DNA from 3 places in the Lysinibacillus sp. ACHW1.5 genome. Region 2 is predicted to be linked to each of the others. Evidence: riboswitches for the same ligand, from Rfam matches in the RefSeq annotation. Region 2 holds a riboswitch; each other region holds the start of a gene.
What was found. Region 2 has a riboswitch for cobalamin ahead of L6W14_RS02500 (ABC transporter substrate-binding protein). Riboswitches for the same ligand answer to the same signal wherever they lie in the genome.
Positions count from the first base shown of each region.

Region 1: it holds a riboswitch for cobalamin, as region 2 does, so the genes downstream of both, L6W14_RS20215 (FecCD family ABC transporter permease) here and L6W14_RS02500 (ABC transporter substrate-binding protein) in region 2, are expected to answer to the same signal.
Region 3: it holds a riboswitch for cobalamin, as region 2 does, so the genes downstream of both, L6W14_RS13575 ((2Fe-2S) ferredoxin domain-containing protein) here and L6W14_RS02500 (ABC transporter substrate-binding protein) in region 2, are expected to answer to the same signal.

Region 1 is NZ_CP091777.1:4,024,305-4,026,573, forward strand. It holds gene L6W14_RS20210 (heme ABC transporter ATP-binding protein) at 1-310, opposite strand, end outside; gene L6W14_RS20215 (FecCD family ABC transporter permease) at 316-1,362, opposite strand; cobalamin riboswitch at 1,509-1,697, opposite strand; gene L6W14_RS20220 (biotin transporter BioY) at 1,852-2,269, shown strand, end outside.
Region 2 is NZ_CP091777.1:531,681-533,949, reverse strand. It holds gene L6W14_RS02505 (FecCD family ABC transporter permease) at 1-551, opposite strand, end outside; gene L6W14_RS02500 (ABC transporter substrate-binding protein) at 548-1,516, opposite strand; cobalamin riboswitch at 1,653-1,836, opposite strand; gene L6W14_RS02495 (acyl-CoA dehydrogenase family protein) at 1,894-2,269, opposite strand, start outside.
Region 3 is NZ_CP091777.1:2,713,461-2,715,729, forward strand. It holds gene cobJ (precorrin-3B C(17)-methyltransferase) at 1-482, opposite strand, end outside; gene L6W14_RS13575 ((2Fe-2S) ferredoxin domain-containing protein) at 487-858, opposite strand; cobalamin riboswitch at 1,004-1,186, opposite strand; cobalamin riboswitch at 1,437-1,622, shown strand; gene L6W14_RS13580 (energy-coupling factor ABC transporter permease) at 1,771-2,269, shown strand, end outside.

The sequences.
Region 1 (2,269 bases), 1.1 Mb from region 2:
GTGGGGTTCTTCCCATACTGACTAAATCATGCACAGTGAAATCAAATAATACGGGTGTCTCTTGGCTTACAACAGCCAAATTTTTCGCAATTGCTTTACTTGATTGCTTTAATATATCTTGCTCATTTAATACTACCGATCCACTTTCAGGTTTTAGGAGACGATACATATTTTTTAACAATGTTGATTTTCCGCTCCCATTAGGACCAATTAATCCAACAAATTGCTTTTCTTTTATTTGAATGCTTACATCATGCAGTATACGCTGATCGTAAATGGAGAATGATATTTGTTTCGCTTCTAATGTCATGGAAGTTAATCTCCTTCACCGAAAGAATAGTTGTTACGACGGAGAAGCCAAATGAAAAATGGTCCTCCACAAAAAGCTGTAATAATACCAATTGGCATTTCCTGAGGAGCAATAATAATTCGAGCAAAGGCATCTGCCCACACTAAGAATATTCCACCTATTAAAGCACTGATAGGTATTACGTATTTATAGTTTGAGCCCACAATTAAACGCACAATATGGGGAATAATTAATCCCACAAATCCTATAGAACCACTAACTGCGACAAGCACACCTGTTAATAGAGATACTAGTAGTATTAACTGAATACGGAATTGCTGAAGATTAACGCCTAATGTCACTGCCGCCTCTTCTCCTAGTAATAATAAATTTAAATTGCGATAGTGTAGCCACAGTAGCCCAAATACAATAAAGAATACGAAAGCTGGAATCACAATATTATTCCATTTGGCTCCAGCTAAACTACCTAGCATCCAAAACATAACAGCCTTTAAGGCCCCTTCTTGCTTTGACATCATTAAAATAAAGTTAGAGATAGCCGTTAAGATAAAGGACACAGCCATGCCTGCCAATAGCAAGCGGAAAATAGAGACACGTCCCCCAACACGTGATAAGAAAAAGACAAGTGCAATGGCAAGTAATGAACCAAGGAATGCGGATACTGAAAGAGCGTAAATACCTAAAAATGAAAAGGCTCCTAAAATAATCACAGAAGTAGCGCCGACAGCTGCCCCTGAAGAAATCCCTAGAATATACGGGTCTGCAATAGAATTACGTACTAGTGCCTGAATGGCTGCCCCTGCAATAGCTAACCCCGCTCCTACTATCGCTGCTAGCAAAACACGAGGTGCTCTTATTTGCCAGATGATGATTTCCTGAGAGCGACTCCAATCTTGCTCGATCGAATTTTGTATAAAAGGAATTTTAGAAAGAATAACTTTCCATACATATAGCGGTGTAACTGAAACTGAGCCAACCATTACAGCAAAGGTCATTGAAACAATTAATACCATGAAAAGTACGAAGGAAAATAACATAAATTTTTTATTCATCTGTTTTAAACTCCTACTGAATATATTGATGAATGAAGCAATAAAAAAAGGTATCCCATGCGAAAATGCGCATAGAAATACCCTAGATTAAACAAAGTCAGAAAAATATCCAGCTATTGTCCGTATTGCTTGCATCCTCGTGGGCATTACAGGTATTACTAAATGGCAGGTCTCCTGGCTTCGATTCACTATCCTATAATTGCCTTCCCATTCTTAAACAGTGGCAAATCATATTATAGGATTCCTCGTTACAGTTGCGGGACAGCGTCGGACTTCCACCGACTTCCCTTTTAAGTGACATTTAAAAATGTCACACCAATAGTATTTGAAGTTATAAAATGGTGACGGTTCTATCATACATTTTTATAGATAGATAGTCTACTTCAATTTAATTCAGCAATTGAGTTAACTTAAATAAACAATAAGGTTGACACAAATACATTCGTTTTTTACACTAGCAGTAATAACTTATAAAGCGAGGTGAAATTCATGGCAACTGTTACACAACATAGTCACCATAAGTTAAGAACTGTTGACATTACCTACATTGGGTTATTTTCAACGCTAATGATGGTGGGTGCTAATATCACTTCCTTTGCACCTTTTATGGTAGTTGGTGGTGTACCCATTACGCTTCAAACCTTCTTTGCAATTTTAGCAGGGCTTATTCTTGGTAGTAGAAAAGGTGCGCTCGCCTGCACAATTTATATGTGCGTAGGATTGGCAGGAGCCCCTGTCTTTGCTCGTTTCGGTGGTGGAATTGGCCAAATTTTAAGCCCTACCTTTGGGTTTATTATTACATTTATATTAGCTGCATTTGTTGCAGGATTGATCGTAGAACGAAGCGGGACAAAGAAAAGTTTTATCGTAGCTGCTTTGGTAGCAACGGCTATAAATTATTTGATAG
Region 2 (2,269 bases):
GAAACAGAACCAAGTAGCCAGCCTATTACCTGACGTAATTCTTCACCAGATAAGGCAATCATTAATGAAATGAGGGAACCTAAAAATGAACTAAAAATAACACCTGTTAATATCAACGTTTCCATTTTTAATGAGCGGTCTACGAGTCTAGCAAAGCTCATAACAACTACCATCGTAATGATAGCACCAATCATACTAAAGGTTGGCAGCGCATACAAACCGACAACAGGTATAGAAATACTAAAAAAGATCGTTAAAACAGCACCAACAGAAGCCCCTGATGAAACCCCTAGTGTATATGGATCTGCTAATGGATTTTTTAATAAACCTTGGAAAGCTGCTCCAGCAATAGCTAGAGATGCGCCTACTAGTCCCGCTAATAACACGCGAGGCAAACGAATTTTCCAAAAGATATTGGCGGCTGTTTCATCAACCGCCTTATTCCACAATACTTCTAATGGAATATGAACCGAGCCTATCGCTACGCCACACCAGATGCTAATAAGAAGAAGCGTACATGTTAATGTATAGGCTAGTGCTATGTTTTTCACTTAAATACCTCAGGATAGATTGCTTTTGCTAATTCTTCTAGACCTTCAGCTAAACGTGGCCCTTGACGACTTGTCGTACTTTCATCTACCTGCACAATCGCATTATTTTTTACGGCATTAATCGTATCAAAGCCCGCACGTTTTGGTATTTTCGTTAAAATATCTGGTACATAATGATATGTCACCACGATGACATCTGGATTTTTTGCGATAATTTGTTCTGCATCAATTTTATACCAATTATCGCCATCTACAGCTACATTCTCTGCATTAATCATTTCAAGCATCGCGTTCATAAATGTACCATTGCCAGCTGTATAAATATCTGGCTCATCTGATGCTTCAACTAACACTTTTTTGGGTTCAACATCCTTGACTTTAGACAAAACTTCTTCTACTTTTGCCTTCATATTCGCGACAATTTTTTCTGCCTCTGGTAATTTCCCTGTAGCACGTCCCAGTTGCTCAATTGTTGTATATGTTTCATTAAAGTCTTGTGCATTTTTTACAACAAATACTTTCAAACCTGCTGATTCAAGCTGTGCAATAGCCTCTTCTGAAAGAGACATGCTAGATTCGTGTGAAAAAACGATATCTGGTTTTAAAGCAATAATTTTTTCAATATCGTATTCCATACCGCCAACCTTATCCTTCTCAGCTGCCTCTGGCGGATAATCGTCGTTGTCCGTAACACCAACTATTTCATCATTTAAACCTAGTCCAAAAAGGATTTCCGTATTACTCGGAATAAGTGAAATAATTTTCTCAGGAGGTGCTTCAAGTGTAATGTCCTTACCAAGGGCATCTGTTATCGTCATTGGGAATGTTGCTTCATCCACCTGGGCTGTTTCTTGCTGTGTTTGCTGCTCGTTAGATGGCTTGTTATCTTTTGCTTCCTGCCCACAAGCAGCTAGCAAGCCTACTGCTAAAAATGCTGATAATCCTATTTTCCAAAATTTCTTCATGTGAATCCTCCTTCGTTGATCCGTGCGACATTTCGCTTTATTCTACATCAAAATAAAACCCCTCATCTTTGATCGATGAGGGGGCAAAATCGCACCAAAAAAACTGATACAAAATCCACCACCCTATCCTCGTAGGTTGTCATGTCGTTATAAAGGCAGGTCTCCTGGCTAGTGCTACTTGCGATTTTTCAAGCCTTCCCGAAATCTTCAGTGGCATCATTTGAAAAAACTCACACTTACAGTGGCGGGACCGCATCGGAATTACACCGATTTCCCTTTTCACTTTACTTAAGTAAAGAACCTTTATAATATTCAGTTGATTTCATTATACATGAAAATGAAAGAAGTCGCCTCCATTCAAGACGACTCCCCGGCCATTATACAATTTCAGAAAAGTATTGAACTGTTTTCATTTGTGCACCCATTTCTCTTAATGACCATGTCTGCTCTAAATAAATGTCCGCTAGTTTTTCATATTTCCCACCAAATTTATGTGCCCACTCAACCGCTATGACACTTTCATAAAGGTGCGCCATTTTTTCCGCCACACCTTTTGCTTCAAAAGTTTTCGTTGCTTCGTCTAAAGCGCTAAAAATTTGGAGTTTCACAGACATATTCGCCAATTGTTCTTTAACAATTTGTACTAATGAACTGTTAGCTAATTTGTCTAATCGTTCCTCCATCTCCTGTACAAACAGTTCATGGGCATGAAACTTATCTACTAAACGAATGAGTTCCAAGGCCAAAATATTA
Region 3 (2,269 bases), 2.2 Mb from region 2:
GCCATTGCAGCTGCCTCGACACGCTTTGCAATTAAATTCCATGGTGTTAGATGGTCACTCAAACTGATTGTACAAGCATCATGCATAATAGGTGCACCAAGTATGCTAGCGCATGAATTAATCGCAGAAATCCCAGGAACAATTTCTACTTCAATTCCTGTAGCTTCTGTCCAGCCTAGCTCAATTAACACCTCATAGACTAATCCTGCCATGCCATAGACGCCTGCATCACCACTCGAAATTACTGAGACGATGCTCCCTGCTTCGGCTTGACGAACGGCTTCCTGTGCACGCGACACTTCTTCTGTCATGCCTGTACTAACAATCGATTTTGCACTTACTAAATCTTGAATCAGCTCTACATAGGTTTTATAGCCTATAATCATATCACTTTGTTGTAAAGCCTCTACTGCACGTGTCGTAATATGCTTAAAATCTCCAGGTCCAAAGCCTACTACGAAAATTTTTCCTTTTTGCGCCATGTTGTTACCCCTCTTTCACCTTTTCGATCCCTTTAATGGCAGTTGTTTGAGCAGTACGCTGTAATGTACCTTCACGAAGTGTAAAGACATGTTCGTTGTATAAGGATTCATGATGTAAATCTTGTACTAGTGTTCTAGCATGCTCTGTTGATGGCACACGATACCAGTTTCCTTGAGGATAAGCGATTACCACACAAGCATCCTTGCAGCGTCCATTACAGCGCGTTCTTGTCGTATGTATTTCCTGATCGAGTGCTTGCCGCTGTATCTCATCTCGAATGGCTAAGGTAATTTCCTCCCCATCCTTTTTCATGCAGCTACTGCCATTGCAAATAAAGAGATGTGTTTTCATCCCCTCTAAATTCCAAGTTGTCATCTTCTGTCTCCCCTCATTTGCTTTTTGGAAAAAGAAAAACCTTTACTCTATAACGAAGAGTAAAGGTTTTGTAGAAGCCAAATAAAAACGAATAGAATGAAATACAGGTACCCGCTTTCGCTTCAACTTCTCCCTCCGAAAAGTTTGCATGCACAATCAAATAAGCAGGTTTCCTGACTTAAGCTTCATTTTACTGTCGCACCTTCCCAAGTTTGCACCAGTGGCTTTGCGATTTCATCAGCTATTACAGTAGCGGGGGCTGTATTGGATTTTCACCAATTTCCCTATTATCTCGAGCTATTCGAGCACTTATTGACGTTTTATATGAAATTTTTAGTAGAATTTTAAATAGAAAACTGTCTTTATCATATCTTATTATTTTAAAATTTCAATATTTCTTTAAAAATTTATGACAAATTTATCAATTTTGAATGGAACTAGGTATGAAATTTATACAATCATATAATTTGCACACAAAATTTTATCAGAATATTCACCGTTGACCTTTAATTTAAAAAATTTCATAAAAGGTATAGCATATTTATGGAAATTCATGTTACACTTTGTCGTGAAATCTCACAATTTGAATGTTTTTCGGTGCAAAGTGCTTGTCATTTTGCTTAAAAGGGAAGCCGGTTTGAGTCCGGCGCGGTCCCGCCACTGTAATAGGGAGCTTTATAGAATATGTCACTGTCCAACGGATGGGAAGACCTATAAAGCATTGAACTAGAGCCAGGAGACCTGCCGAAAAATAAGTGATCGTTTCAACCTACGAGGATAGGTGTGCGGCTTAGCAGATGAGACTGTTATTTGCTTTTTTAGCTATGCACTTTTCCACCTAAGGAGAAGTGCTTTTTTTAATTACGCACGCAATATTCTAAAAATCTATTAATTAGTTAGGAGGAAAGCTTTTTGACATTATCATGGTGGAAACTTAGTTATTTTTTACTGGCCTTTTTAATCGTGCCAAAACGTGCCTTTGCCATGCATATCATGGAAGGTTTTTTACCAATCGAATGGGCTATTTTTTGGTGGGTGATCTCTATCCCATTTATCATTCTAGGATTGCGTTCTATTCGAAAAACCATTGATGAAAATCCTGAAACAAAAATGCTTTTGGGGCTTTCAGGAGCCTTTGCCTTTGTGCTATCCGCCCTAAAAATCCCTTCAGTTACAGGTAGTTGCTCTCACCCAACTGGTGTAGGACTTGGGACAGTACTTTTTGGCCCTCTAGCAATGAGTGTAATTGGAACAATCGTTTTATTATTTCAATCTTTATTATTAGCTCATGGAGGAATTACAACTTTAGGGGCTAATGCCTTTTCTATGGCTATTGTTGGTCCTTTTATTGCTTACTTTGTCTTTAAAGGGGCTCAAAAAGTAGGGTTGTCATTTTCACTAGCCATATTCT